4 regions of the Paenibacillus sp. EKM211P genome follow, and region 1 is predicted to be linked to each of the others. Evidence: riboswitches for the same ligand, from Rfam matches in the RefSeq annotation. Region 1 holds a riboswitch; each other region holds the start of a gene.
The links. Region 1 has a riboswitch for thiamine pyrophosphate ahead of tenA (thiaminase II). Riboswitches for the same ligand answer to the same signal wherever they lie in the genome.
Positions count from the first base shown of each region.

Region 1 (7,884 bases):
GAATCCCTAATCTTTGAATTACTTCAGTATCTGTTTCTGTAGTGGTAACACCTAACCTTTGAAATGTCTCTGAAAATGCTTTTGTTTCTTCTTCTGTAGGAGCTGCTAATCCAGCGATAAAGACATTTTCAGGCTTAAGAGGAACTTTCACATGTTTTGCAAACTCCTCATCTCCTTCTCCCAACAGATTCCCAAGTGGTAATGTATGTCCGTTATCATAGCCCACATATCTAACTAAATCACTGTGAGCATCGATCCAAATTAGCCCTAATTCTCCGCCGTATCGTTCGTTCAAATAGGCAAACGGGGCTTGCTCGACTAAACAGTCACCACCAAACATTACTATGCGATCTGGCTTATGAGCGTCAATGATATGTTGAGCAGCCTCTAATTGTTCAAGTAGCTGTTTTCTCCCATACATACCGTTCTCGTTATCAAGCGGAGTTCCATCATAAGCTTGAACTGGAACATGAATAAGGGGTTGATCATTGTCTGGGGCTAGCCAAGCCAGCAGTTCAGCTCCAAAAGAGTAGTTAGGATTGTTTCCTCCTTGCCATTGCGGCATTAACAGGCGTATTGTTTTAGTCATATTTTCTCTCCTTTACTTCAAATTACGGTTAGTATAAACTGAACGCAAATAAAAACGTAGTACGTACTAATTTGATAGGTACTACCCGAAAGGATAGTGTACATATGAGTATGGCTGAATATAAAGGTAAAGTTAAAAACATTCAAGATACACCTTTTGGTTATACAGTGTCAGTTATTGGTGGTAAATGGAAAATGGTTATTATTTATCTTCTGGCCGAAAACCAAGTGGTTCGCTTTAATGATCTGAAAAGACAAATCGGAGCTATTACTTATAAAACATTGAGTTCACAGCTAAAGGAATTGGAAGCGGATGGATTGGTAAATAGGAAAGAGTATCCGCAAGTTCCCCCTAAAGTCGAGTACAGCCTCACAGAAAAAGCGGAAACACTATTACCTGTTTTGGAAGGGTTATGTGAGTGGGGAACCCAAAACCAATATAATTAAATATCGTTTTCTAATTGTTCTCGAATGCTATACGAATATTAGAAAAGACGATTGACATATATTTATAGTTAATCAGGTATTCAACGAGCTCAAGTGCACTGGGGATAGGAAGCTTAAAAATCAGTATCTTTTGGGGGGATATTTTTGACTATGGCAATTATTTTATTTGTAGCGAATATTCTACTTATTCTTGTTTCAATCGTTGGTATTGTTCTGCTCATGGGAATATTGTACAGGGGGTACATTTTGCTAGGATTACTTATTGCTGAAAAAAGAACACAAGAAATCAAGCTGTAAAAGATTAATTTTATGACAACACAGAGCCTCATCTCTACTTTATTAGTGTAAATGAGGCTCTTGCGTGAACTATTAAAGGCACTTTATAGTTTTGGGGACATCCCCGGATGGTTGATGCTTAGCACTACCTTTTTCTTTAGTTCCTCTGCAGCAGCTCGAATTTGTTTTGCCTGCGTCACAGCCGAAATCACCGCTACACCATCGGCACCCGCACCTACCACTTCCTCCACACGGTCTACCGTAATGCCACCGATCCCGACGATCGGAAGGTCAATTCCCGCTTTGCGCATCTCATGCAAAATGGCTGGACCCTGCACGGCTTGAGCATCGTCCTTCGAGATGGTGGGATAGATGGGTCCGACGCCGAGGTAGTCCGCACCTTGCAGAATGGCTCGACGAGCTTCCTCAATCGTATGGGCGGAGACGCCAAGGATTCGGTTTCCGATCCGCGTACGCACAGAATCAGCCGATTCATCGTCCTGACCGATGTGAACACCGTCGGCGTTGAGCTCAAGAGCCAGCTCCACATCGTCATTGACGATAAAGGGGATACCAGCGTGGTGGCACAGATCTTGTAGCTGACGCGCAAGTTCAAACATAGGAACCCCTGTTAACGCGCTACGGCCCTTTTCCCGGAACTGGATCATGGTTGTGCCGCCAGCAAGAGCCTCCTGCACGACCCGACTTGGTTCCGCGAGGCAGTTCACGCTTCCAACAACCAGATACATCTGTAAATGCCGCCGCATGATCTCAGGTAATATTCGACCGCTCATTGGAGTATCTCCTGACGACGGCGGTAGGCCCAATGATTGGTTGGACCGTGTCCCTGGCCCAGATACAACGTATCTTCAATCGCCGCCTGAATGAAGGCTCTTCCATTCAAAATAGCTTCCGGTACAGACACGCCTTTCCCTAATTCAGCGGTAATCGCTGCTGAGAACGTACATCCTGTTCCGTGTGTGTGGACAGTTCGCACCCGCTTGCCGCCCAGCTCTGTGAAGGCTGTTCCGTCAAAGAGCAGGTCAATGACCTGACCGCTGTTTTCGCTCTCCTCATCGTGGCCGCCCTTGATCACAACGAATTTGGGACCCCGGCTGCTAATATGTCTCGCAGCTTCGCGGCGATCCTCCATCGTACGTATGCTTATCCCGGTTAAGGCCTCCGCTTCCGGGATATTTGGTGTGACGACCAGGGCCAAGGGGAGCAGGTCGTCGTTCAATGCCTGCACCGCTTCTGGTTGCAGCAGCTTTGCGCCCCCTTTGGCAATCATTACAGGATCGACGACAACCTTTTCCCAGCCGAACTTTCGGATCTGCTCGGCTACCAGGCGGATGATGCCTGCATCAAACAGCATGCCAGTCTTTAGGGCGTCGACTCCAAGATCTGATCCTACAGCTTCGATCTGTTGCGCTGTTGCTTCCTGTGGCAGCGGATATACACCGTGAACTCCCAAAGTATTTTGTACCGTTATGGCCGTAATAGCTGACATGCCGTATACGCCAAGCTCCTGAAAGGTTTTGAGATCGGCTTGAATTCCAGCCCCGCCGCCACTGTCTGAACCGGCAATCGTCAGCGCTCTCGGTACATGCACGTCTCTCATCGCGCACCACCTGTTGTAGTTGTTCCAGCTTCACGGATCGTGACATGCCCCTCTAGCGAACCAGTATGTAGTTTGGCAAGCTCGTCGAGAAAGGCAATCTGGAAGCTGCCCGGCCCCAGCTTTGCGGTATGCGCTGCGGCTCGAGAAGCTGCTGCACTGTAAAATGCCAAACCTGCTGTGCCTGCGAGCAGCAGGTTGGGTTCAACTGCTGCAAAGGCGCCCAACACAGAGGTCAGCAGGCAGCCTGTTCCGGTTACCTTCGTAAGCAGCGCGTCTCCGCCACTAATCAATCGTACTTCAACCCCATCGGTGATGACGTCCTCTTTTCCAGTGATGACAACCATGGTATGGAGCGTTTGCGCAGCCCGAACTGCCAGATCGACATTACTGCTGTCAGCACTGTCGCCTGCATCTACCCCTTTAATTTCTCGGGCTTCTCCGATCAGATGAGCGACTTCGGCTGCATTGCCTCGTACTAGTGAGATGTTAACCTCGTTTAGAATTCGTAGTGCTGACTCGGTTCTAAAGCTAGTCGCTCCTGCACCGACCGGATCTAACAGAACTGGAACACCGTGAGCATTCGCCGATTGTCCAGCAAGGATCATGGCATCCACCAGCTCACGGTTTAGCGTACCGATATTTAACACGACGGCGCCCGCTATTTTGGCCATATCTGCTACTTCCTCGGGTGCATAAGCCATCACCGGGGAAGCCCCTAGTGCATATAGGCCGTTGGCTGTAAAGTTGGTGACCACCACATTGGTTATATTATGAACGAGGGGGTTGCTGTTTTGTACCTTTGTCAGGAGCGCCGAATAACTTTGTTCCCATATATTCATCATGTTTATCCTCTCTCATCTATACTGATTATTCCAAGACCGTAGCGCGCATCTGGACGGGCCATTGTTCCTGCTTATAAGCCATATCCCAGAACATATATTCCAGCTGGCAGCTTAGCATAAAATGCTCAATCATCCGCTCTCGCTCGGCAGCCGTGGCGACTTTCGCCCAAGCATCCACACGCTCTCGATATTTGAAGGTTACATCTTCAATTTGGTTGCCATAGAAGCAAATCCACTCATAGAACGGATGAGACTCGTCTGGTCTTACCTCATCCATTAGCCTGCGTCCAATTTCAAGATATGTCCATGGACATGGTAGCAGCACGGCCATGATTTCCCCAAGACTACCCTCATGTGCGACGGTCAGCATATGGCGGATATAATGATGAGCGGACGGAGCGAGTGGATATCCCTGCATCTCTTCATAGGTGACACCTGCGATAGCACAAAAATTTTGATGCGGATGAACCTCGCTGTTGAGAATAAAAGAGATCTGTTCGTTAAATACAGCCATATCCTCCCGGCTCGTGCTTTTGGAGATCGCGATGCCGTAAATCCGCATGTAGGCGCTCAAATATTCAAAGTCTTGTTTTACATAGTGAATCAGCTGTTCCCTTGTTAAATTTCCTTCAGCAATACCTCTCACAAAGGGATGCTCATAAATGGCTTGAAAAATGCCATCCGCCTGCTGACGGAGCTCTTGCGAAAAACTCATTTCCCCACCTCCAACAAAAATGGAGAATAAGAAGTCCCGTAAGATACAATTCTCGGAACAATGCCAAAAAGCCGCCCCGAAAACTGGAGCGGCTTCAACATAGGTTCAATGCGCAAAAACGCCTGAAACCCTATATAGAAGGCTCCACTTTCCTACGCTAGTACGAACTAGATCAGGTTCAAAGGGTCCAAGATTCATTCTTGTCTCAGCCATAATGGCTCCCCTAGTGGACTTTCCTATTCTTTTGACTAATACTGTACATTCGTTCCTATGTTATGTCAAACTGCTTATGCCTAGTGAAGGATTAGTGAGGGTGTTGGATTACACTTTCCACGGCTTTGACCCTCACATATTCCGGTTTCCACATTGCATCCCGAATGGCTTGCTCAATATTTGGAAGGTGTGCCTGAGCTACCTGATCCTGAATTGCGGCCTTTGCTACCGCAACCGCAACCGCAAACGAAACATCACGTAATTTTCGAATATGGGGCAGCAGTGCGCCGCCAAGTTCATTCGAATCTACGGCGTTGGCAACGGCATCAGCTGCTGCGGTAAACATGGAAGGAGTGATTCGTTTGGCCTTGACCACAATTGCGCCTAGACCCAGTCCCGGGAAAACAAAGGCATTGTTCGCCTGACCAATTTCAAATTTCGTACCGTTATAGGTGACGGGCTCAAAGGGACTTCCCGTAGCAATCAATGCTTTGCCATCAGTCCATCGTATCAAATCCTCGGGTACCGCTTCAGCCAGATTGGTAGGATTGGACATGGGCATAATGATCGGGCGTTCCACATGCTTTGCCATTTCCTTGATAATCTCTTCAGAAAAGGCACCCGCTACACCGGAAGTCCCAATTAAGATTGTAGGTTTTACCTGACGGATGACCTCCAGCAACGGTATTTTGCCGTCTTCCGATCGGGCCCATGAGCTGATTTCTTCCTTTTTACGCACATATGGTTTCTGATAATCGAGTACATCTTCCATATCGTCCGTTAATAGCCCGCGATAATCAAAGGCCCAAAACGACCTGAAAGAATCTTCTGCAGGAAGCCCGTCCTCGATCATAGCGCTCCGTATTTGGTCGGCGTTACCGATTCCTGCTGCCCCTGGACCAAAGACAAGTATTTTTTGTTCACGTAGCGGAATTTTGGTGACACCTACCGCCGAAACAATCGCAGCTAATGTGACTGCTCCTGTGCCCTGGATGTCATCATTGAAGGTGAGAATGTTTTGACCGTATTTCCCTATAATGTGGCGTGCGTTCACGCTGCCCACATCCTCCCAATGCAAAAGCGCTTTCGGGAATTGTGTTAACGTTTTGCTGATAAAGGTATCAATAAATTGATGATAGGCTTCTCCGCGAACTCGTTTATGACGGTTTCCGATGTATAGCGGATCATTCAGCAGCTTTTCATTATTCGTGCCCACATCCAGTACAATGGGCAGCACCCGCCCGGGATGAATACCTGCCGCAGCTGTATATACAGCAAGTTTGCCAATAGCAATGTTAATTCCCCCGACCCCCCAGTCACCAATTCCCAAAATACTTTCTGAATCCGTGACCACGATCAGGTCAACATCCTCACTACGCAAGCCGGAATTATAGAACGCCTGTCCGATACCGTTCGGATGATCTATCGATAAATATACGCCCCCGGGACGGTTGTACTCATGGCTGTATTCTTGAATGGCGGTTCCTACAGTCGGTGTGTAGACTACGGGCAGCATTTCACTCAAATGGTCGGTTAGCAGCCGATAGTAAAGCACGACATTCCGGTTATGAAGGTCGTTAAGTGAAGCATTTTTACGCAGCATGGTGGGTTGTGCCAGGAATTGCTGATATGCCCGAACGCTCTGTTTTTCCAATGAAAGGACAGTGGGAGGAAGAATTCCTTCCAAGCCCAGTTCTTTGCGTTCTTCTTCTGTAAATGCCACCCCTTTGTTCAAAAGAGGGTTTGCTAGCACGTCCTTTCCTCGTAAGGGAGTAGATAATGACCCATCACGATTGACATGAAATGCTTCCATAAAAATACCTTCTTTCCCTATATTTCAGTAATTATTCATGATGAAAAATGACATGTTGTCCATAGTATGGACGTACGAATTGGTTTTATTCGTCTATCAATCTATGACAAAATGACCATATGTGTATCTTTTTATTAATCCTATAGAACTAATTTTGTTTTCGGATTCACCTTGTAATTCGTATGGTAATAGTCCTAATGAATCAGGTCTAAATGCTCTGTTTTTATTAAATATGAAAATTAGTTTTTCTTCTCTTGAATGCTTATATATCAAGGGATGTGAGCTATTTTGTTAAGAAAATATGAAGTATTTGGACATTAATTTAATCTTACTAAGCAAACATTTTTAATTCTTTTTCAACAAAATAGAATTATTCGGAGGAAAAGGAGAGGTTTGTGTGCAGGGACCTATAGCCATTTTTAGCGATAACAACAGGGCTATTGATTATCCCAATGTGATTTGTTTTTACCAATATATACAGTGCGAGGACACGGAGGAAGCTTCAGTCTACGAGGGCGCAAGTTGCTGCCTGATAGATTATAGGGAGCCGGGGCAAGCCGTGCGGAAAGCTAATCAGATCCGTAGCCAGTTTCCACAAATGCCATTGCTATTGGTGACGGATGTAACCTTTCCGTTCAGTGATCTGCATATGGTGCAAATTATCGGAGTAGGCCGATTGCGTCTGCTATTTTGGCAAGCCAATGATACCGAAGAAATACTTTCTGAAATACAAAGCTTGCTCTATCCCGAGTATTCGACTAAAAGCCAACATGTTGCATTCATCTTGTCTGTGTATAACGAAGAGAAACGTTTTGTTCATGTCAAAACCTTTGCTGAGCGACTGCAAGCCTTTATCCGCAGCCATATTATAGAGGGTTCGATTTATCTCATTGATGATGGTAGCCACGATGGCACGAATGCCTTGATTAAAGCGCTGGAGGCAGCAACGGACTTGTCCGTAAACCGGATTAACCAGAACTTGAGTCCACTGCTTCAAACAAGGGAATTGGGACGCAATACGCGCAAGGCAGGGACGTATCTGGAAGGAATGCGGACCATCGGTGCGGATTACTACGTATTTGTGGACGCGGACGATTCCTTTTTTATTGAGGATATTGCCAGAATGATCAATGTTGTTCAACAGGGCTACTATGATGTTGTGATTGGAACCAAAGATATGACCGCCGAGAATCGTTCTTTATTGCGATCTATCGTTAGCTTTGGCAAACGGGTCGTCTCTCGCCCCTTTTTACCAACCGGTGTAGTAGATTCCCAGACGGGTCTTAAAGTGATGAGCTCGGTTGCCGTGAAGCGGATGTTTCCACATTTGAAGGAACAACTCGGACTAGCGCTGGATCTGGAGATGATG
Region 1 is NZ_JAAMNS010000023.1:56,076-63,959, forward strand. Features, by position in the region: gene G9G57_RS23810 (arginase family protein) at 1-589, opposite strand, end outside; gene G9G57_RS23815 (winged helix-turn-helix transcriptional regulator) at 694-1,035, shown strand; gene G9G57_RS23820 (hypothetical protein) at 1,180-1,332, shown strand; gene thiE (thiamine phosphate synthase) at 1,416-2,105, opposite strand; gene thiD (bifunctional hydroxymethylpyrimidine kinase/phosphomethylpyrimidine kinase) at 2,102-2,932, opposite strand; gene thiM (hydroxyethylthiazole kinase) at 2,929-3,774, opposite strand; gene tenA (thiaminase II) at 3,800-4,489, opposite strand; TPP riboswitch at 4,622-4,724, opposite strand; gene G9G57_RS23845 (NAD-dependent malic enzyme) at 4,794-6,515, opposite strand; gene G9G57_RS23850 (glycosyltransferase) at 6,913-7,884, shown strand, end outside.

Region 2 (7,884 bases), on a different contig from region 1:
CGATTTAATTCTTGAGAGGCAGGCTGTGAATTCAAGCCTGATTCGGACAACGGTTTCTCTCCAGTTGCTGATGCGTCTGATCCCCTTGAATGGGCTGATGATTCATCCAGCTGGTGTGTATGAGCTTGGGGAGCAGACGACGCTTTTTTCTCCTGATGTTGCCATGCTTGTTCTACCGGGTCAAGCGCGCTCCGTTGCTCTTCAAGTAGCTCTATGGCGGCCCGTTCCGTTTGTTCAAATACGGTTCGCCAATCATCCAGTAGCCGCACATAAGCAGGTTCTAGCCCTTCAGTAGCGGATTTAATCACTTCCACATGCCAACTTTCCTGCTGCTTCCAATGACGGATTTCCTCCAGCACACGTAAGGGCAGGAAAGACCCATAAGTACTCAGCATCGTTTTTACCTCCCGTATCCCACTATGGCTATCCAGCAGATCTAGCAGATCTGTCCTGGATGCATATGTACCCAGTATATTCGCCGTCCCATCGGGAATATGTCTATGAACTTCCTTCATCAGGTTATACCTTTTGCACAGAACAATAATTAATCGTGGAAAATAAAAAAAGAAGCCTGTCTACGGCACGGGTTAAGTGTCCATAGGCAAGCTTCTTCAAGGCGATGAATGCTTATTCGAAAATAATTCTTTACTGCGTAGTCGTTTGTTTATGGGCAGCAGCCGTGGTTTTCTTGTCCTCCAGCTCCTGTACACTGCTTAAAAATGTCGATACCCGTCGTAAATATTCACGAGGATGCTCTCTGAAAATAAGCTCATGTATCCCGTTTTTGACAATCCATACACTGGAAAGCGGGTTGGTTTGATTGGCAGCAAGCTTTTCCGCAATGGGGTAAGGAGCCTTTTCATCCTGTGTACCGTGTACAAACATGATTGGAAACGGATAGTCCTCCTTTTTTACCTCCTGATATGGAATCTGATGCAAACTGGTGCCGTTCAAGACTGGAAACAGCAACTCCAGTATTTCCAAAGATGGATGTCTCGGCAAATTAATTTGATTGTGAATGTTATGGTACAGCGTATCCGGTTCCAGTAGGAAGGTGCTGTCCAAAATCATCGCGTCCACATCTTTGGTTTGCAAACCCGCCTGAAGAGCGGTTCCTGCTCCCATAGAAAAGCCCCATACAATAATTTCCGACGAGCCGCGTTGTTTTGCAAGCTGGATGGCCCCAAGAAGCTGTTGGGATTCTGCCTTGCCTCCGGTTGCGACGGCCTTGCTGTTTTGTGACGCAAATCCGTAATCGAACATGACCACATTAAAGTTCAAGCTATGGGCATAATGCGCCAGATCATACATGGGAATCCAGCTTTCTTCACGGTTGGCTCCATAGCCATGACTGAAAATAATGGTTTTCCGCGATTGATCTGCCGGGATATACCAGCCTTGTACCATGCGGCTACCATCCTTGGCTGGGAAGCTGACTTCCTCATAAGGCATACCTTTGGCTTGCATCGGATTAGAGTATAATGGCGCGACGGTGGGATTCGTAAGCACCCAGGCGATGTAAGCATGCAAGGCAATAAAACAAAACAACAGAAAAAATAAGACCGACAGCAGCAGAGCAATCACAACGTGCTTGAACCGCAGCATACGGGGATTAAAGAGTGGGGTGGACGGCTCCTGAACAGCGGTCTGTAGCTGAGCGTTGCGCTGGGATGTCGAAATCATGTAAGAGCCTCCTTATATAAAATTGATCTTCGAATCATAAAATTTAGGTATAATTCCACTTGAAAATAGTAGGGTATGTCCGTATAGATACCTATTATCGTATGATGGCTATTATCCAAAGTCAACGCCTGAACCGGAAAAGTAAAAATGATGCAAAGAATTGTCGATGTTTGTTCTTGTTCTGTAATATGGTTGTCACAAAAACATCGGTTTACAGTAGCCGCGACTATTCTATATAATTTATGTAACCATGTTTCATAGTGTGAAACGAATATGGATACAAGAGGAGCGGTTCACGATGGAAGACCGTAAATTAACCGTCCGCGCTGTAGAGCGTGCACTTGATATACTGCTGTGTTTTACCGCAGAATCTGATCTTGGTCTAACGGAGATTGCCTCCCAAATTGGTCTACATAAAAGCACTGTTCATCGTCTTTTGACTACGCTGGAGGATCGGGGATTTGTCGTTCGGAATGCCGAAACGGAAAAATATAGGCTTGGTTTTCGCATATGGGAGCTGTCCACGCATCTGTCCCAAAGCGATGAGCCGGCGGTGTTGTTACAGCCTGCAATGGAAGGACTGCGTGATCGCTTAGGGGAAACGGTCAGCTTGTACCTGCGGGATGGAAGCATGCGTATTCGCATACAAGCCGTGCAGAGCAATCAGGCGATCCGCAGGGTTGCGCCTGTAGGTGCGCGTATGCCGCTGGCTGTGGGAGCCTCCAGCAAGGTGCTGGCGGCCTTTATGCCACCACAGGAGCTGGAGGTGTTGCTAAGCAGTGAAGAATGGCCACCTTCGGTAGACCCGGAGGTTTATAAAGCCCAGCTGCAGGACATTCGTGAGAAGGGCTATGCGACCAGCTATGAAGAACGTGAGCCAGGAGCTGCGGCTGTGGCCGCGCCTATTGTGAACCGAAAGGGACAGGTCACGGCGGCTTTATCTGTATCCGGCCCGGTCAGTCGACTTGCGCCCGAGACGCTGCATGAGTTTGCACCGATTTTGATCGAAGCAGCCAAGGAAATGGGGCTTATGCTTCCGTGACAGTAATCAATACAAAAGGAAATTATACAAGGGTTGCCAAAGCTATAAATTTAAAGTAGTCTGATAGAGATGGCGGTATGTCTGTTATAGCCACCAATTCATGTGAATAGAAAGTATCACAGTTACTGGGGGAGCCTGTAATGCGGGCTGAGATGGAATCAGGCAAGATTCCGGACCCTTTGCACCTGATCTGGATCATACCAGCGTAGGGAAGTAATCGGCCATTGAAATGTATACGCAGCTGCTGTCTACGACCGCGCATTGGAATATGATTATTCCACGTGCGATCGGTTTGGATAGCTGTCTCGTTTGATTAGCCGGTTCCCTAGGGAACCGGCTTTTTTGCATAGATCAGCGCCACCCTGGGAATGGTTCCGGATCGGTGTGTCATTTCACGATACGGGAGGAATGGATCATGAAACCGACAGAAACAAAAGGAACAAAAGAAACAGGAATGAAATCAGCAGATGCAGGATTGGCGGGAATAATAGAAGTAGAGGGAGAGAAGGCCAAAGCGGAGCAAGCCAGTGGGCTAAAGCCCTTTCCGGGGAGCCGTAAGGTGTATATTCAAGGTTCTCGGCCGGATATTGCTGTGCCTGAGCGTGAAATCGCGCTACAACCCACACATACGCCGCAGGGCACCGAGCATCATGAGCCACTGCGTGTGTATGATACCAGCGGTCCGATGACGGACGAAGCCTACCAGGTCGACATCCGTCAGGGATTGCCACCATTACGGCGAGCTTGGGCACTGGAACGGGGAGATGTGGAGGCTTATGAGGGCCGCGCCGTCAAGCCAGAGGATAACGGGATGAAGCCCGGCTCCAAACGGGAGACAGTGGAATTTCCCGGCGTGACCAACCGTCCGCTACGGGCTTCGCAAGGGCGTACTGTGACGCAAATGCACTATGCGCGGCAAGGGATCATTACGCCTGAAATGGAATTTGCGGCGATCCGCGAAGGCGTAGAGCCCGAGTTTGTACGACAGGAGCTGGCGGCTGGACGAGCTATTTTACCTTCAAATATCAATCACCCGGAAAGCGAGCCCATGGTCATTGGACGCCATTTTCACGTAAAGATCAATGCGAACATTGGGAATTCCGCAGTTACGTCCTCCATCGAGGAAGAAGTGGAGAAGATGACCTGGGCTGTGCGCTGGGGCTCAGACACCGTCATGGACCTGTCTACAGGCCGGAATATTCATACAACGCGCGAATGGATCATCAGGAATTCTCCCGTACCGATTGGAACGGTGCCGCTATATCAGGCACTGGAAAAGGTGAACGGCGAAGCTGAGAAGCTGACGTGGGAGCTGTATCGAGACACGCTGATTGAGCAGGCGGAGCAGGGAGTGGACTATTTTACGATCCATGCGGGTATATTGCTGCGATATATACCGATGACGGCGAACAGAATGACGGGAATTGTATCCCGGGGCGGGTCGATCATGGCAGCCTGGTGCCTTGCACACCATCAGGAGAATTTTTTGTATACGCATTTTGAAGAAATCTGTGAAATTATGAAAGCCTACGATGTGGCCTTTTCTCTCGGGGATGGTCTGCGTCCAGGGAGTATCTATGATGCGAATGATGAAGCACAATTTGCAGAGCTAGAGACGTTGGGCGAGCTCACGCAAATTGCATGGAAGCATGATGTCCAGGTCATGATTGAAGGGCCAGGACATGTCCCTATGCACAAAATCAAGGAGAATGTGGATTTACAAATGGAGATTTGTAAGGAAGCCCCCTTTTATACTTTAGGGCCGCTGACGACGGATATCGCACCAGGATATGATCATATTACCTCAGCTATCGGGGCAGCCATGATCGGTTGGTTCGGGACGTCCATGCTGTGCTACGTTACGCCGAAGGAGCACTTGGGTCTGCCGAACAAGGATGATGTCCGCGAAGGAGTTATTACCTACAAAATTGCCGCACATGCTGCCGATCTGGCGAAGGGTCATCCGCGGGCACAGCAGCGGGATGATGCTTTATCCAAGGCGCGTTTTGAATTCCGCTGGCGCGATCAGTTCAATCTCTCGCTTGACCCTGAGCGGGCATTGTCCTACCATGATGAAACGCTACCAGCAGAGGGGGCCAAGGAAGCCCACTTTTGCTCGATGTGCGGTCCCAAGTTTTGCAGTATGCGTATCACGCAGGACATTCGTGCCTATGCGGCCGATAAGGGACTGAATACTGAGGAAGCCGTTGCCGCCGGGATGCGAGAGAAGGCAGAGCAGTATCGGGAAGCTGGGCAGTAAAAATCGGTAGCGATACAAAAGTCAATCAACTGGGAAGCCTCAACGAAAAGTACAGTTAAACTCGTCAGAGGTTTATTTCCATAAACGTATGAGCAAGGTTTAGAAACACGTGAGTAACAAAAAGCCGTGGTTCTCTACAGTCGATGTAGAAAACTACGGCTTTTCAACTTATGTAAAGCGGGATCATGCTACCGGATTAACGGAGCTTTATTTTTTACCCATTTTTTCATTCAAAATGTCCTGAAAGCTGAGCTTCTTCTCCGAGCTGTCTTCTTTCTTCTGCATACTCACCGCGTTGGCACGTTGGTATTGGTGGTGAAAAGGCATCAGGGTGTGGACAGTTAAGTTCATTGTATTCATGTGGTCATTCCTCCAATTCCATTTTGTCAAATTCAGATTGAGTTGCTTAGGACGTCTGTATAGGACTATGTATATGTACTTGATGTCGTAATACCGTGTAGGTTGCTTGGTAATGTTTCAATCATTATACCCGCATTTATCCAAAGTAAAACGCTTTTGACATAAAACAGGAAGATGGTCGTATGTGTCCAAAATGTGTATTAGGAGGATGGTCATTTTAGGGGAAAATGTGCCTAGGGCCTAAACAAGGGCTAGAGGCCCGTTTTCTCAGTTTAGTAGTCGGGATTGTGTTTTTTTGTCGAATAACCTTGTATTAGCGGAATTTTGCGGAATTCTAAGGTTGGACTAAGGCAGTCTGGTGGCGAATTAAAGTGTCAAAGTTGTATTGACTTTATGTTGGGTAGTGGATACCATGAACTGGTTGTCAGCGTATTTTGGCAAGAAGAGTCAGCCAATCCATCTGGCAATTCATCCGTTGAAATGTTAGAGAGAGGATTAGAGCATATATGAAAAAAAGTATTGCAGATATCGTATTTATTATTCTGGGTGCGTTTTTTTTCGCGCTGGCTGTTAATCTGTATGTGATCCCGAATGAATTTGGCGAGGGGGGCGTTACAGGGGTCACGATCATCTTGTACTACCTGTTTCAGTGGTCTCCCTCGATCGTCAATCTGGTCATTAATGGCTTGCTGCTGATTGTCGGATATAAATTTTTGGACAAGAGAACGACTCTGTATACTATAATTGCGGTCGCTTTTAACTCGCTGTTTTTACATTTAACAGTCAACTGGCGGATTGATTCGCATGAGCCGACGATTAATGCCGTATTTGCCGGAGTTTTGGTAGGGGTCGGCATTGGCTTAATTGTACGGGTCGGTGGTACAACGGCAGGAACAGTCATTTTAGCCCGGATTGCCAACAAGTATCTGGATTGGAATATCAGCTATGCTTTGTTGTTTTTTGATCTGATTGTCGCCTTCTCTTCCTACTTTATTATTGGCCCGGAAAAATTAATGCTAACTATCGTTATTTTGTACGTCGGTACGAAAGTTATGGATTTCATGATTGAAGGATTGAATCCGAAAAAAGCGGTCATGATTATTTCGGAGCATCAAGACAAAATTGCTGAGATGGTCATTACGCAGATGGACCGTGGAGTTACCGTCCTGTCAGGCCACGGATATTACACCAAAAATCCGAAAGAGGTCCTATATATCGTCATTAGCAAACAAGAGGTGTCGGCGCTTAAAAAGATTGTAAAAGCTATCGATACAGCAGCATTTATCACCATTCATGACGTACGGGATGTATTCGGAGAGGGCTTTTTGGATATTTCGAAGTAATTGGCGTGTGAAGCTAAGGTTATAAGAGAACGTGGCTAGAAGTCGGTCCTGAGAGGATCGACTTTTTTTGTCCTGTTTGTTGCCTTACATAGGGCCTCATACAGATAAAAAACACCCCTGAATCGCAGATGAATCTGCAATCAGGGGTGTTGTATATATGATGCTATATCGTTACGCTTGAATCATTTGACGCAGTACGGTTTGCAAGATACCACCGTTGTGGTAGTAGTCGATGTCGACGGTGCTGTCCAGACGAGCAGTGACCGGGAATTCGAACTTGGTGCCATCCTCGCGTTTGGCTACAACCGTAAGTTCTTGACCTGGTTTCACGTCATTGTCAATGCCGAGAATGTCGAAGGTTTCGCGACCGTTGAGACCCAGGCTGGACCAGCCGTAGCCTTCCTGGAATTGCAGTGGCAGTACACCCATACCGACCAGGTTACTGCGGTGAATCCGCTCGAAGCTTTCTGCAATGACGGCTTTAACACCTAACAACAGCGTACCTTTGGCTGCCCAGTCACGAGAGCTGCCTGTGCCGTATTCCTTGCCGGCGATGACGATCAAGTTCTGATCGGCTGCCTGATATTTCATGGACGCATCATAGATGGACATTTCCTCATCTGTAGGCAAGTACTTGGTCACACCGCCTTCGGTGCCTGGAGCTACATTGTTGCGGATACGGATGTTGGCGAATGTACCGCGCATCATGACTTCATGGTTACCGCGACGGGAGCCATAGGAGTTGAAGTCCTTGCGCTCTACACCATGCTCCTTCAAGTACAGTCCTGCCGGGCTGGAAGGGGCGATGTTGCCTGCTGGTGAGATGTGGTCTGTCGTGACCGAATCATTCAGCAAGGCAAGTACACGGGCATTACGGATTTCCTTGATATCCTGCACACCATCCTGAAGCCCTTCAAAGAACGGCGGATTTTGAATATAAGTTGAGTTTTCATCCCATTCATACAGTTCGCCTTCAGGAACCGGAATGGAATTCCATTTTTCGTTGGCCGTAAATACATTTTCGTATTTGCGACGGAACATATCCGGACTCAGAGACAGGCTGATCGCTTCCTTGATTTCTTCGGAAGTAGGCCAGATATCTTTCAGGTAGACAGGCTGATTGTCCTGATCGTAACCGAGTGGTTCGTTCACCAAATCAATATTTACCGTGCCGGCGAGAGCATAAGCGACTACCA
Region 2 is NZ_JAAMNS010000013.1:40,836-48,719, reverse strand. Features, by position in the region: gene G9G57_RS17735 (Fe-Mn family superoxide dismutase) at 1-395, opposite strand, end outside; gene G9G57_RS17730 (alpha/beta hydrolase) at 646-1,683, opposite strand; gene G9G57_RS17725 (IclR family transcriptional regulator) at 1,982-2,725, shown strand; TPP riboswitch at 2,843-2,954, shown strand; gene thiC (phosphomethylpyrimidine synthase ThiC) at 3,141-4,985, shown strand; gene G9G57_RS17715 (hypothetical protein) at 5,193-5,345, opposite strand; gene G9G57_RS17710 (YitT family protein) at 5,852-6,688, shown strand; gene acnA (aconitate hydratase AcnA) at 6,860-7,884, opposite strand, start outside.
Region 2: it holds a riboswitch for thiamine pyrophosphate, as region 1 does, so the genes downstream of both, thiC (phosphomethylpyrimidine synthase ThiC) here and tenA (thiaminase II) in region 1, are expected to answer to the same signal.

Region 3 (7,884 bases), on a different contig from region 1:
TTTTGTTCAAGGGCGGCGAGCATTTGGAAATGACCCGTTCCGTCAACGCAGTGATTTTGGATAAGACAGGTACGGTCACGAACGGCAAGCCAGAGCTAACGGATGTTATGGTTGGCGCAAGCAGCCTGGCTGAAACGGATTTGCTGCGATTGCTCGGTGCGGCAGAAAAAAGCTCGGAGCATCCGCTGGCAGAAGCTATTGTAAAAGGGATTGCTGATCGAGGCATTGAGCTAGTGAGCCCGACGGATTTTGAAAATATTCCGGGTTATGGTGTGAAGGCCTCTGTGGAAGGCAAGCAGGTATTGGTGGGCACACGCCGGTTAATGAGCAGGGAAGGCATCGCGATTGATGACTCAACCGAGCAGCAAATGAATGAACTGGAAGGCGCAGGGAAAACGGCGATGCTTGTCGCTGTGGATGGTTCCTATGCCGGATTAGTGGCCGTCGCGGATACAATTAAAGAAACGTCACGAGAAGCTGTTGCCCGTCTGCGGGCGATGAACATTGAAGTCATCATGATTACGGGTGACAATGAAAGGACGGCGCGGGCCGTTGCCGCCCAGGCGGGAATTGAACGGGTTCTGGCGGAAGTGTTGCCTGAAGGAAAGGCCGAAGAGGTAAAGAGACTTCAGGAACAGGGCAAGATCGTAGCCATGGTCGGGGACGGTATTAACGATGCGCCGGCGCTGGCTACAGCTCATATAGGGATGGCAATGGGCACGGGTACAGATGTGGCCATGGAGGCTGCCGATATTACGCTCATGCGTGGTAACCTAAATAGCATTCCGGACGCGATCGAAATGAGTCGGCGGACCATGACAAACATACGGCAAAATCTGTTCTGGGCGCTCGGTTATAACGTGATCGGCATTCCGATTGCTGCTTTGGGCTTTCTTGCTCCATGGTTGGCGGGAGCGGCCATGGCATTCAGCTCTGTTTCGGTCGTGCTGAATGCGCTGCGTCTCCAGCGCGTGAAGCTGTAAATGTTTTGATGTATTAGGCAGACGCATACTGCTGGATATTTGTAGCGAGATCATTTTGTAATTAGAGCAAGTACGCACAATTTTAGCTTTGTGCGTACTTGCTTTTTTGCTAAGTTTTTCATTTGTGTAATCCATGGTGCCATCTTTCATCGCGTCAGGTTGCTTATCATTGGCGAAAGTTTCATAATATTTGTAGGAGTGCCATGCAAGTATGCAAGAACCTTTTCGTGTACTCACAGCTTGAAGCAGATAAAGAGCTTATATTATGGATTAGGAGTGAAGCCGTCATGAATGATACGATTTCCTTGTTGATGAACCATCGGTCTGTTCGAAAATTCAAGTCAGACCCCATTGCCGACGAGCAGCTCGCAGCTATTGTGGCAGCTGGCCAAATGGCATCCTCGTCCAGCAATGTGCAGGCATATACCGTTATTGCCGTTACCGAGCCTTCCTTAAAAACAAAACTGGCCGAGTTGGCAGGAGGGCAGGCTTATGTTGAGCAATGCCCTACATTTCTGGTGTGGTGCGCAGACCTGTATCGTTTGAAGCAGGTGACGATTCATCATCAGCCAGGCCAGCCTTCCTACGAAGGGTCCGTCGAAAATTATACGGTTGCAACCATTGATGCCGCGTTAGCTGCACAAAATGCAGCGGTGGCCGCTGAATCACTCGGCTTGGGCATCGTTTACATCGGGGGCATTCGTACTAAAATAGCAGAGGTATCCGAGTTGTTAGGGTTACCAGAGCTGGTATATCCAGTGTTCGGTATGTGCATTGGTGTACCGGATCAGGAAACGGGCTTGCGTCCACGACTTCCACTGTCCGGTGTTTTGCATATGAATGGTTACGATAAAAATCAGACGATGAAAGCTGTAGAGGTATACGACCATACATCAGCTGAATATCTGAAGGAACGTACGGGCGGTCAACGCTCTACACCTTGGTCTGAGCAAATGGCGACGAGATTGACCGAGCCAGCGCGTTTGCAGTTGAAGCCATTTTTGGAACAGAAGGGTTTCTTGAAGCAATAAAGTGGAGCAACGTCAAAAAACGTTGCAATGGATGAGCTGCATTTGAGCAACACGTGTATGTAAAATTACAAGAACCTCCTTAATTACGCATGATAAAGTTTCGCGTATATAAGGAGGTTCTTTGCTTTGACTACAAGTTATGGTTGTGAGCCTTTTAGTAACTAGCTGATATGCCTTTATGAATTGGACAGGGAGTAGAAGCGGCTCGTATTATCATAAAACAATTGACGGACAGTAGCTTCATCTTGACCGGTCAGCTTGCTATACTCGCGAATGACCTCGGCAGTCATCCGTGGATGTGTCTGCTGTCCGGTAAAAGGGCCCTCGAATGGCCATGGGCCGTCTGTCTCTGCCATGACCTGATTAGACGGATACTGTCTTGCCAAACTGCGGATTTCTTCTTCGTACAGGAGATCCGGTGTGAAGGACACATAATAGCCATTACGGGCCATACGTTTGGTCGTGGCGGCAGAGCCCTTGAACCAGTGAAAATGCGCTTGCGTAACGCCGTGACGTTCCAATAGGTCGCAGGCCATGTCTGCATCTTCATAAACGGCGTGCAGCACGATGGGCTTGCTATGCTTGCTTGCAAACTGGATAAATCGCTCCAGTAGTGCTATATAGGGAGCGAGGTCAAAAGCATCTCCGCTGCGTGAGGCTTCCAGCCGATTGTAATAGGGCAGGCCGACTTCACCTACCGCAATCATTTGTTGTACATGTTCGTCCATCCAATCAAACAACAAGTCAAGCTCGGCTTGTGGTGGCAGAGCCTGTTCTGGATGAAAGCCGAAGGCTGGACGTACTAGCCCGGGCCAACGCTCAGCCAGGCGCAGGTTGGCTTGATTGGAGGCGAGATGCATGGACACGGCTATAATGGCTTCTACATGGTTGTCGGCAAGCGAAGCGAGCAATAGCTCTTGTTGCTCAGGCGGGTAGCTGTCTACATGAATGTGTGCGTCGATTAAGGGAACAGTTGCTGTCGCGTTCAATCTCAATGCAGAGTGCACATTCCAATCATTCATAATGGTTTACCCCGCCGTCAGAGGTGTTTTTACGGACACTTTCAGCGGTGTCCATATCGCCGTCCAGTTTGTGCTTTTCCTCACGCATCCAGCCAGTCATTGTCTGCTTCCATTCCATAAAGCGTGGATCGAGGGTGATTTCTTCCCTACGCGGGCGAGGAAAAGGAACGTCTACGACATGCATCACTGAAGCAGGTCGCGCCGACAGCACATAAATGCGGTCGGAGAGCAACAGCGCTTCTTCAATGCTGTGGGTAATGAACAGCACAGAGCGGCGGTTCTTCTCCCACATCCGCAATAACCATTGCTGCATATCTGCGCGTGTCAACGCATCGAGTGCGCTGAACGGCTCATCCAGCAGCATTAGCTCCTGCGGGCTAAGCAGGGCGCGAAGAAAGGCCGCCCGTTGCTGCATGCCACCAGACAGCGTATGCGGATACGCCTTCGCGAACTTGCCCAGCCCAACCTGCTCAAGCCATTGCAAGGCTTCTTTGCGCCGTTCACGTTCGCTGACGTATCGGGACTCTGCTACTGCATCCTTTCGCGGTGCATTTTCCTGCCCGAGCAGTATGTTGTCCAGCGTGGTGCGCCACGGGAAAAGGGCGGGCTGCTGCGGCATATAGCTAATATGACCGCGTTCACCAGTCACGTCCTGTCCATGCATACGAATACGTCCCTGCTGCGGCTTGAGCAGCCCGCCGATGATGTGAAACAGCGTACTTTTGCCACTGCCTGATGGACCAATGAGGGAGACAAATTCGCCCGGTTTAACGGTAAGGGATACATCCTGTAGTACAGGCAGTGAGCTTCGCTTTTCCCGGAAGGCGAGGCTGATCCCGTCCAATTCCAAAGCAGGAGGGGCAGGCGTCATTACCTGCAGTTCTCCGGCTTGTTGCTGTTCATCAGCGACGGGTGGTGATGTCAAGTCAGTCGGATGCAGACTCATATATGCCACGTCCTTTCATTGATGCTTTAATGCAATATGTGGATGTTATTCTTGATCAGGTTTCCAGCGAACCAACCATTTCTCCAGTAGTAAAATAACGACAAACATCAGCAAGCTGAGTGCAACAATAATACCGATAGCGGCAAAAATGAGATCCGTACGATAGGCAGACTTTTGCAGCAACATATAATATCCAATTCCTTCACTGGCCCCAATCCATTCGGCAATAATCGCGCCCATCACACTGTAGGTAGCAGCGATTTTAATGCCAGAGAAGACTTGTGGCAGGGAGTGTGGCAGCTCTAGTTTTAGAAAAATAGCCCTGCGGCTTGCACCCGACATCCGCATGTAGTTCATCATCATACGGTCTGTCCGTGTCAGCCCGTCCATGGCTGCTACAGCCACGGGAAAAAAGCATACTAATGTAATGACCATAAGCTTGGGCAGCACGCCAAAACCGAACCATACCATGAGCAACGGACCGAGGGCGATAATCGGAATGTTTTGGCTAAGGATCAAGAGCGGGTATAGAGCAGATTTGAGAAAAGGAATCGTATGAAGAACGATGGCGATCAGCAGTCCCGTTGCTGTCCCTATAGCAAATCCCGCAAGCGTCAGGCGAACCGTAGCCCATGTATGGGTGCCAAGCAACGCCGACTGCGCCATACCCTCTTGTACGATTAGGGATGGAGCTGGCAGCAGCCAGGATTCAATATGTAAATAGGAAACCGCTCCCTGCCAAGCCGCTAAAAAGAAGAGGACCGCCACAAGGGGCGGCCATACGCTTTTCCACCAGGATGCGTTCTTGCCATTCGGATTCATGGGCGATACTTCTCGGTCAGCTTGTTCATACTGATACCCTGTGGGTTATGTGCAATTTTGATCTGTGAAATGACGCTGGGACTTCCAGCTTCCGTCAAAGCCTCGTGCATTTCTTTAACCACTTTCAGCAACTCGTCGAGCTCGCCCTCCATGGTCGTATCCAATGGATTCACCTGATGTTTGACACCGGAACGCTGGATGACCTCAATCGCCTTGTCTACATAGGGGTAAGAGTCTTCGTTATTAGGTGTTTTAGGGATGACTTGAATGCTGAGCAGTGTATTAGCCATGTGAATTTCACCTGTCCTTTATTGTTTAAGTTATTAGGAAAATAAATTGGTTTAAGGCGGGGAGACCGCTTCGCGTTTCATTTGATCTTACGATCGCTGTTGCCATGGGATTCTTTGAATTAAATTTTAAAGGTAAGAATTCCCTAAGTGTATGCTTCCGAAGCTAGCTTTCCTAAAGAAAGCTTTCAGGCGAACGTTTCGCTTCTCCAGATTCAAGTTAACCGCTACGCTGCCAACCGCCTTAAAAGCACTTTAGTTTTTTGATAGGTTGTGTGGCATTTTTACACACAAAGCCCGTATTTACGCTTCGTTCACTTCTCTACTCCAGTCTTATTTAGCGATTTAACAAAATGATCAACGCTTGGGCAAGAAGTCGTTTGTGAAGGCCTTATCGACTTCCAAAGGTTTGCTGAGCAGCTTGCGTTCATACATCCAATCCGAGTAGTTTTGCCATACCTCTGCTTTTTGTAAGCCCCATTGCGTGGCATCGTCCTGATAACGCGGGCTTAGCCATTTTTGGCTAGCAAGTACCAGTTTTTTGTCCAGCTCTGGCACAGCTTTAGTTAAGATATTCGCCGCTTCTTCTGGATGGGCGATAGTGTATTCATAGCCTTGTGCGGTAGCATCCATGAACGCTTTGACTAGGTCAGGATCATTTTTTATCGTCTGTTCATTACTCACAATTACAGGTGTATAGTAATCGAGACTTTTGGAATAATCTTTTACATACAGCATATCCAAGGGCTCGTCTCGAAGCTCGGCCTCAATCCCGGTCCATGCGTAGAAAATCCAGGCAAAGTCAATATCCCGCTTCACGGCTGTAAAATAGTCTGCATTGCCCATATTGACGATTTTCACTTTGCTCACATCACCTTGGTCTGAATCCATGATGGATTTCATGACCGCTTCTTCTACAGGAGAACCCCAGCCACCGTAGCTTTTACCCTCGAAATCTTTCGGGCTTTTAATTCCGCGGTCTACCGGAGCTGCGAAGCCAGAGGTGTTATGCTGAATCACCGCAGCGATGGATACGAGCGGTACGCCTTGGATGCGAGCCTGAGTGACGCCTTCTTGATAGCTGATACCAAAAGGTGCAGCATTCGAAGCAACCATTTGGTCGGCTCCGCCTGAACCTGGTTGAACAATTTGGACATTCAAGCCTGCCTTTTCGTAAAATCCTTTGTCCTTGGCGACATAGAGTCCCGTGTGATTCGTATTGGGTGTCCAGTCGAGCACGACTTTAACATCTTTGAGCCCCTTTGCCGAGGTAGACGTTGAAGTGTCGGCAGCAGGAACCTCCTTTTGAGATGTAGGGGGATTGCCGCCGCAAGCGGTCAGAGTCATAGCCATGAGCCACAGACTGATTAGACCCAGGCTTAACATTTTCATGCGCTTCATCGTTGTGTTCTCTCCTTTTTAATTACCCGTTATCCGTCCAATCAGACAGTTTATATTCCCCATTTTCACAAAAATCACATCTGCCGGAAGCAATCTTTCCAACAACTTTATCTTCAACAAAAAAAGCGTCCCGAGATTCCGGGACGCTTGCGCTTGTATATACCAAAGTAAGGGATGTCCTGTTTTAATAAAAGGCACATCTTGCTTAAGCATTCCTACGCTGGCATTACCCAGATCAGGTTGTAAGGGTCAGTGTCTTGGGACACACTCTCAGCCGGCCGATTCCAGCACCCCTGGCATTGTATGGTTTAATGGGTTCGTTTATTCGGGTTTACTACGACGATTATATGCCTTGAAAGCAGGTCTGTCCAGCCTTGAGGGAGCGCTCACGGTTCATTTGTCGAACGACAGGGTACACTTTTACTGTGAGCTTTGATCTGAAAATGGACATGAATCATTCAGATCTGTTTCGGTCATGTTATTTTTAGAACAGCTACACTGTATGTTTAGGAGAGCTGGTGCCAAGTGGCATAGCCCTATAGAATTCTAATTCGTAAAAAGGAGTTGTTGTACTGTGGGTAAAACGGAGACACTGGATCGCAGTCAGCTGGAACAAGCCATTGTGAAGGCTTTGGATAACAACAAATTTTGCTCGTTAGGTACGGTTGAGGGCGGAAAACCGAAAGTACGCTATATGGCCCTTTTTAACGATGGAATGAACATTCATCTGGCGACGGATCGCAAAACACATAAAGTGGATGAGCTAAAGGACAATCCGAATGCTTATCTGCTGCTGGGCTATGAAGTGGGTGGCACGAAGGAAGTCTTGGAAGTGGAGGCTACCGTCCAGATTACAGCTGATGAGGGGTTACGCAAACAAGTGTGGAATGATTCTCTGAAAAAATGGTTTTCCGGACCAGATGATCCCGATTATGTCATCTTAGACGTCAATCCGACTCGTATTGAGTACGTGGGTCAACAAACGGAGCGCCAGGTGTGGACAAAATAGAAACAATATAAACGGACAAGCCAGTAAATTTCCAACTTTTTCAGGAGATTTATTGGCTTTTTTTATACGCAAAATAATTATTTTTTCATAAATATTTTAAGCAAATGACTACTCTTTTGTCTGGCGTTGGATTAAAATAGGAATGGTGGGTTCAAAGCTTACATATATGTGCAAAAGTATGTATATGAGGCATACACCTTAATGAGGAGGGGTATATTTTGTTATTTCGTAAAAATTGGTTTAAAGGGTTTACAGCAGCAGTTGTAGCTTGTAGCCTGCTGGTGTTTTCAGCGGCTCCATCCTGGGCAGCTATCGATTCTCGCGATAGCGCTACGGTGAATTTGCGGATCATGGAAACAACAGATATTCATGGGGCGCTGATG
Region 3 is NZ_JAAMNS010000021.1:37,650-45,533, reverse strand. Features, by position in the region: gene G9G57_RS22950 (heavy metal translocating P-type ATPase) at 1-983, shown strand, start outside; gene nfsA (oxygen-insensitive NADPH nitroreductase) at 1,271-2,014, shown strand; gene G9G57_RS22940 (TatD family hydrolase) at 2,191-3,036, opposite strand; gene G9G57_RS22935 (ABC transporter ATP-binding protein) at 3,029-3,982, opposite strand; gene G9G57_RS22930 (ABC transporter permease) at 4,028-4,804, opposite strand; gene G9G57_RS22925 (MTH1187 family thiamine-binding protein) at 4,801-5,094, opposite strand; gene G9G57_RS22920 (ABC transporter substrate-binding protein) at 5,449-6,492, opposite strand; TPP riboswitch at 6,688-6,797, opposite strand; gene G9G57_RS22915 (pyridoxamine 5'-phosphate oxidase family protein) at 7,067-7,501, shown strand; gene G9G57_RS22910 (bifunctional 2',3'-cyclic-nucleotide 2'-phosphodiesterase/3'-nucleotidase) at 7,720-7,884, shown strand, end outside.
Region 3: it holds a riboswitch for thiamine pyrophosphate, as region 1 does, so the genes downstream of both, G9G57_RS22920 (ABC transporter substrate-binding protein) here and tenA (thiaminase II) in region 1, are expected to answer to the same signal.

Region 4 (7,884 bases), on a different contig from region 1:
TCTGCTTTAAGGTTTATGGTTTTTAGCCCAAATAACGATGATATAGACTTCTTGCTTTGGCCACGTCCTTTGTCCCATGGATCAGCGCTCTGCCATCTGCAAAAACCACCAAGCGATGCTCTCCCACACTAAAGGAAACCAGATACGAATTCCACTCTACGTTTCCCTCGCCTAATGCTGCAAATCTATCTGCTATCTCTGCGAGATTCAGATATATCCGGTTGGCAGGTCTTATTTGAACGGTATCCCTACCGCACAAAACATCTGTTTTCTGCCGATGAGAGGTCGATAAATAGGGATACGTCGGTTGGCTACCGCAAGAAGGACAATTCGACTTTTTGAGACGATCCACTGCTATTGCTACATATTCATTTTTCCACAAATCAAACGAAAGCAATTTTCCTCTCAAGTCCTCGGGATATCCACCAAGAAGTTTGAAAGCTTCTGTAGTCTGATTAGCGGTGACCATTTGTACTGCCTGCGGAATAATGCCGGCTGTATCACATGTTTCTCCTCCAAACGGTACAGTTCCCATCAGACAGTGTAGACAAGGTGTTTGACCCGGTAAAAAAGTGTAAGTTACACCGTAGCTACCCACACATCCTCCATAAATCCAAGGAATATGATGCTTGAGAGCCATGTCGTTCATAAGAAGCCGAGTATCGAAGTTATCGGTTGCATCCATCATGAGATCCACCCCCTGGATCAACTCTTCCAGCTCTTCTACCCCAACATCCAAAACATGTGCATGGATGACTGTTTGCGAATTAATAACCTTTAATCTTCGCTGGGCCGCTATTGCTTTGGGACACCTTTGCGCTGCATCACTTTCCTGAAAAAGCTGCTGGCGCTGCAAATTGCTCCATTCCACATAATCCCGGTCTACGAGACTTACCGTACCTACGCCTCCACGAACTAGCGTTTCTGCAATGCCTGTACCCAGCGCTCCAACACCTATGATTAGTACGTGAGAAGAAGCAAGCCGGCGTTGGCCTGCAGGCCCAAAGGGTGCAAACCTTTCCTGTCTGGAATAACGATCAATTTGTGGTGTTCCAGCACCGGATTTTTCAGATATCCTCATCCTTGAACCATGCCTTCTGTTGGGCTGCTCGCTGAAGCATATCGTTTTACAGGTATCATCCCTGCCTCAAAACCATATCTGCCTGCACGCACAGCCAGCTTCATGGCCTCAGCCATTTTCACAGGGTTCTTCGCTCCCGACACAGCTGTATTTAGGAGAACACCATCTGCTCCCAACTGCATCGCCATTGCTGCGTCACCAGGTGAGCGAATACCTGCATCGACGATAACCGGAACTTCTGCTTGCTCAATAATTAACTCTAATGAAAACGGATTGAGCAAACCATGTCCTGTACCAATCGGTGAGGCACCAGGCATAATGGCATGTACTCCAAGCTCTTGCAGCCTCTTTGCTAGTATCACATCATCCGATATGTAGGGCAGTACGACAAAGCCTTCCTCTAGCAGTTTTTCACTAGCCTTCAACGTTTCAAAAGGGTCAGGCAACAGCGTTTTGCTATCCCCAATGACTTCCACCTTAATCATGTCGCACAAGCCAGAGGCTTTTGCCAACTTGGCAATACGGATTGCCTCTTCTGCTGTTGTTGCTCCTGCTGTGTTGGGAAGAAGTGTATACCGGCTCAAATCTAGCGTATCAAGAAAATGTTGCTTATCCCGTTCCTCCAAATTCAGTCTGCGCACAGCGAACGTTAATATTTCTGTCTCAGCAGCCTCTACAGCCTGGGATTGGATATCCAGATCCGAAAATTTCCCTGTTCCCAGCAACAACCTTGAGGTAAATGATGCTTTTCCAATGGTTAACATGATCAACCGCCTCCTACAAAATGTACGATTTCTAGGCAATCTCCATCCTTAAGTACCGTCTCATGATGATCTTCACGGGTCAATATATGCCGATTCAGCTCTACCACTACGGTTTTCACCTTTAAATCAAGTTCATGCAGCAATTGATCCACATGAGTGATTCGATTAGAAATGGTCATGCTCTGTCCGTTAATGATCAGCTTCATAAGCTTTCCTCCTTGAGGAGTTCAGAAGAAAATTTGCTTATTCCAAGTCCAGCCGCATCAGCCCCTTTAAGCATAGCTGCCATCGCTCGCCCAGTCGCATCACTAAGCAAGACACCGTTACGATAATGCCCGACTGCAGCATAGACGCCCTCTACTCCAGGAACAGGGCCAATGAAAGGACGCTCCGCAGCTGCCTGTGGACGTAAGCCCGCCCAAGCACGTATAAAAGAAGCTTCTTGTACACGCGGCAACCAGGCAGATGCACGTACTAACAGTCCTTTTAAGCCTCCTACGGTCACCTCTTTGTCATATTGATGTGGAAGACTCGTAGCCCCAATCCAAAGCTCGTTATTCTGTTTAGGCACGAGGTAAACATCATCGGCATAAATGGTATAATCCAACGGATGGTCCTTCAAGGAGACTGCTACCACTTCACCCTTGACTGGATAAAGAGGATAATCAAATCCAATTTGTTCTAGCAATTTCAAGCTGTCCAAGCCTGCGGCAATCACGACCTGATCGCAGGAAAAAAATCCACTATCCGTTCGCACACCGCAAACTCGGCCGTCCTGTATGATCAGTTCCTCAGCATGAGTTCCAGACCATATTGTTGCTCCCAGCACCGCAGCTGCCCCTGCATAAGCACGGCAAAGCTGAACAGGGGCCACTTGTGTCTCCTTTGATCGGTATATAGCCCCAATTACTTGATCTGCCAAGCCCGGAATCCGTCGAGCCAATTCCCTGGCATCCCACCAAATAGGGCTATCATCCTCTCGGATATTCGCAGCATTCCAGCGTCTCTGGCCCTCTGCTTCTGAACGAAAAGGGGTCACAAAACCTTCTGTACGAAAATCAACTGAAATACCCGATAAACGCTCCAAATCACAGACAAGGTCAGGGAAAGCATCTCGACTTGCGCGAGCAAATCGCGCCAGCTCAAGGTCTGAGAACTCTTCGCTTTCCGCTGCCAGCATTCCCGCCGCTGCTCCTGATGCTCCCTCACCGGGGATCCATCGTTCCAGCATAATTGTACTTCGTCCCTCCTTAGCCACATGATAAGCAATGGCACTGCCGATCACACCTCCGCCTATGACCAAGCATTCTGCGTGTCCTATTGCTTTTTTCTCTGTATGTGTCTTTGACATATGTTCCGTGTCTCCTCTCCGGTGAGCATTCTGCTTTCCCTTCGTCTCGTTTTCTTGCTACAGGTCGTGAACTACAAGATCTACCATTCGCCTATATTCCATCGCTGCTGCAACGGGTGACTCTGCTTCCCATATACCAGACATCACCGCAATTCCGCTTGCTCCGGCATGATAGAGCTCTGGAACATGATGAGGTTGTATGCCTCCCAGCGCTATCACCGGAATGGCCGACAATCTGCAAATGCGTTCAAGCTGTGCTACACCCCGCGGTACAAGACCGGCCTTACAATAGGTCTCATATACATGACCAAATAGTACATAGTCTGCTCCCCCCTGCTCAGCGGTCTGCACCTCCTCCAAGGAATGTACAGACACTCCACAGCGTGTACCCACTGGAAGCAGACTTTTCGCATCCATCACAGATAACCCATTAGCAGGTAGCTGGACAGCTCTTGCCAAGGTAAGTAAAGCTACGTCCATACGGTCATTTACTACAATTTGCTGCAAAGGAACTTCCTGCTCGATCATGCTACGAGTCAAAGAAAGCAAAGCAGAGGCACCCTTCTGTTTCGAACGTGCGTGTACATAATGAATATAAGGACAAATAGCGGCTGCCACTTTGGGTACATCCACACAGGAGACACTTTCCATCGTAATTACGTGTAATTCGATCTCATTTTCACCTCACTTGGACTAAAAAATATAAAATAATCGTATAAGCTGAACTATATTGTTGCAGCTCCCTATTGGGTAATATCATACGGAGCCAGCCACATGTACCAGCAATAATGAAAGGAGATCATATGTAAATCCGTCTACGGAAGCTCGAACAAATGAAGATGAACGAAACGCAAAAAGCCACTTCCCAGAGGAAGTGGCTTGACAAACGTTCAAAATCGAACGGACTATTATATCCGTAAACGTATATCGTTCCCTGCGCAAACAAAAGTAAAGAGCTACTACCTTGTTTGTACAGTACTCACTTCCCTACGCTGGCATAACCCAGATCAGGTACAAAGGGTCCGAAATCCATTTTTTTCGTCTCAGCCGCATGGGCGGCTCCCCTAGTGTGACTATTTTATTGTATCAGCTAAAGATAGCTTAGCATATTTTCCTAATTCTGCAAACCCCACCTTGTGTGAAATCTGTCAGAACTGGATTTTAGTTAACTTTACTAGACCACTCTTCTACATTCCACGTTTTGGTTACCCAATCCTCGTAAAAGTCCGGTTCGTGGGATACAAGCAATACGGTCCCTTTGTATTCCTTCAAAGCGCGTTTGAGTTCATCCTTTGCTTTGACATCCAAGTGGTTGGTAGGCTCATCAAACAGTACCCAGTTGCTCTCACGCATTAACAGTTTACAAAGGCGGACTTTAGCCTGTTCTCCACCACTAAGCGCAGACAAAGGCCGGGTGATATGCTCATTCTTCAAACCACAGCGCGCCAAATGCGCTCGTACTTCATGCTGATTCAAATGCGGAAATTCATTCCATACATCGTCAATCGGTGTAATTTTCTCCGCCTTTACTTCCTGTTCAAAATAAGCAGGCTGCAAGAAATCCCCTTGATAGGTTTTTCCGCTGATTGGAGGTATTTTCCCGAGAATGGTTTTGAGCAACGTAGACTTACCAACACCATTGCAGCCAACAATTGCGATCTTTTCGCCACGTTCGATCGTCATGGACATTTTAGGCAAAAGGGCATGAGTGTAGCCAATTTCAAAATCAATACCCTCAAAAACTGTTTTCCCGCTCGCACGGGCTTCTTTGAACTGAAAGGTTGGCTTTGCAGCTTCTTCAGGCTTATCAATACGTTCGATCCGATCAAGCTGCTTTTCACGGCTTTTTGCACGGCCTGATGTAGATGCGCGCGCTTTATTGCGCTGAATAAAATCTTCCTGTTTCTTAATATATTCCTGCTGCTTCTCATATGCATCAATATGCTGTGCTTTGTTCAGATCCGCCATTTCAAGAAACTTTTCATAGTTAGCTGAATAGCGGGTCATCTTAGCAAATTCAAGATGGTAGATTACATTAACAACTTGGTTCATAAATTCAGTATCATGTGAGATGAGGATAAAAGCATAGGGATAATCCTTCAAATATCGCGTAAGCCATTCAATATGCTCCACATCCAAATAGTTGGTAGGCTCATCCAGCAGCAATACATTTGGCTTTTCCAACAGCAACTTAGCAAGAAGCACCTTTGTCCGTTGCCCACCACTAAGTGCTGCTACATCCCGATCCAGTCCGATGGCAGAGAGACCTAATCCATTCGCCATTTCTTCAACCTTCACATCAATGAGGTAAAAATCCCCCATATCCAATTGCTCTTGAATTTCTCCCATCTGTTCCAGCAAGACTTCCAACTCTTCGGGAGAAGCCTCTCCCATTTTGTCTGTAATTTGCATCATTTCCTTTTCTAGTTCCAACAAAGGAAGAAAAGCGTCTTTTAATACATCACGTACTGTTTTGCCTGGCGTCAGCTTGGTGTGCTGATCCAGATAGCCATAACGTACACGTGGAGTCCATTCCACTTTGCCTTCATCTTTAAGCAACTTTCCAGTCAGAATGTTCATGAGTGTCGATTTACCAACACCATTAGCTCCTACCAATCCTACACGTTCCCCCGCAAGTAATCGAAAGGAAACATTTTTAAATAATGCACGGTCCCCAAAGTTGTGGGATACATTTTCTACAGTCAATAAACTCATAAGCTGTTTTTGGCTCCTTATTGTCATCGGCACTGCCGAGTGTTCTTATTTCATCAATCTTTCGTTTCTTTCAAAGCTTTATTGTAGCACATTCGGCACCCTTATCGGAACATTGAAAACAGCGAATTTTAAGGTTTTCAGATGGAGTGGCCTAAAAAAAGAAAACCAGCTAATGTTAGTCAAGGGGTCCACCAACATTTTAACGAAAATATATGCTAAGGACATGGCTTATTTTTTTGCCCTCATTGCCCTTATTAATCCGGATTTGAAAGTAGTAGAAATCGACATCGGCCAACTTGATATTGGTCAACTTGCTTCCCAAAAGTCGGTAAATAGCAACGTATTGACAATCAATATGTCTTGAAGGTTTTTCGCTTGCTAAATCATATCGAATTAGCGCTTAAGCTCCTCTTCGGTAGGTACATAAAGAGTTTCTTTGCTTCTTTTGGCAATTTAAGCTTCAAGCTCAGTTCTAAGATGTTGAACCAGACTCTAAGATAAGCATAATGGTAAGATCGGAATTATTGCGTTGAAGTTAGTATGCAGAAGCTTACAATTCCAAATAATGAATACCTTAATAATTGATAAGTTCTAATAACAATTAAAAAACAGAACTCTATGTAGACAGTCCTCATGAGTATCGAAGGAATAATAAAATGGAGAAAATGTAATTATCCCGGCCTGGGTTCCGGACCGGGAAGAAATAAAATAAAATATAATTGGATTTATTTATCTTTCAGCAGACATGGCAATTTCTTTTGATTCATGAACTGTTCCAAATGGATGCTCAGGCGGTGCATAGATAACGTATATCTTAAGGGGCATATTTCCTGTATTAATTACATTGTGCCATTTTCCAGCAGGTATCATAATTGCATAGCCATCATAGGCCATCACTTGAAAATCTAATTGGTCTTTCCTATCCCCCATTTGAACAAGTCCCTGACCTTCTTCAATACGTATGAATTGATCAGTTGTTGGATGAGCTTCTAAACCGATATCATCGCCAACATTAATGCTCATCAGAGTCACTTGTAAATGTTTTCCTGTCCATATAGCGGTACGATAATTTTTGTTTTGTTTTGCAGCCTGGTCCATATTCACTACAAATGGACTTTGTCCATAATCTCTTAATATTGTCTTTTCATAGAGATTACTGTCGTTATTATACCAATTGTAGTATTGAGGATCATAACTCCGATAATTGTAATTACAGCTGTTATACATAGGAATATGCCATGGAAAGTGATGGCATGATTTATGGTACATACTCATTCTCCTTTATTTGATTCAGTGTTTACTTATCATATGCGGCTGCCTATATAAAGGACTAAAAAACCTTCAACAATAGGCAAAAGCCTAATTGATGCCAAGACAAAAATATTCACAAGCGTTTTCGTCCTTCACTTCAAAAGACGTTATTACTTAAAGTTACATTTAATAACACATACTTCCAAGTGGTATCATCTTCTTTGGAACTCCCCCGGTAAGTCGAGTATTAAATTCCATTTATTTGACTCACTCTTTAAAAAAGCAGTGACCAAAAAGGCAAAAGACTAGGCTGGCACTGCTTCTATTGGCTATCGGCTTGGCTTGGAGATTCGTCTATTTCTCTGCCCATTTCAAAACAAAGTTCTTCCCGGCTAACGTCATATTAACCTCCTATTAAAACAGGCCAACCTTTTGGTTGACCTAATAATACGAAACCCACCCCGGAGGGTGATTATTTTAAGCTGTTATGATATTGGTACTCAAAATAACCAGCAGCTGCCGCAGATTTTTCATCCGTAAAACGCTCAGTCGCTTGAAAAGGGGTTGGATATGAATCTCTATAAAAATATTTCATTCCAGTACCCGGTTCTATGCCACCAATAATAGATTGCTTTCGGACGACTCTTCCACCACCAAACCCATAGTTATTGTAATACCTGTCTCCAACTGGAATACCTTGGATAAACGCGATCATACCCACA
Region 4 is NZ_JAAMNS010000016.1:59,714-67,597, reverse strand. Features, by position in the region: gene G9G57_RS20245 (ThiF family adenylyltransferase) at 23-1,081, opposite strand; gene G9G57_RS20240 (thiazole synthase) at 1,078-1,845, opposite strand; gene thiS (sulfur carrier protein ThiS) at 1,848-2,051, opposite strand; gene thiO (glycine oxidase ThiO) at 2,048-3,196, opposite strand; gene G9G57_RS20225 (thiamine phosphate synthase) at 3,254-3,847, opposite strand; TPP riboswitch at 4,164-4,272, opposite strand; gene G9G57_RS20220 (ABC-F family ATP-binding cassette domain-containing protein) at 4,358-5,911, opposite strand; gene G9G57_RS26045 (hypothetical protein) at 6,084-6,275, shown strand; gene G9G57_RS20210 (cupin domain-containing protein) at 6,641-7,180, opposite strand; gene G9G57_RS20205 (hypothetical protein) at 7,635-7,884, opposite strand, start outside.
Region 4: it holds a riboswitch for thiamine pyrophosphate, as region 1 does, so the genes downstream of both, G9G57_RS20225 (thiamine phosphate synthase) here and tenA (thiaminase II) in region 1, are expected to answer to the same signal.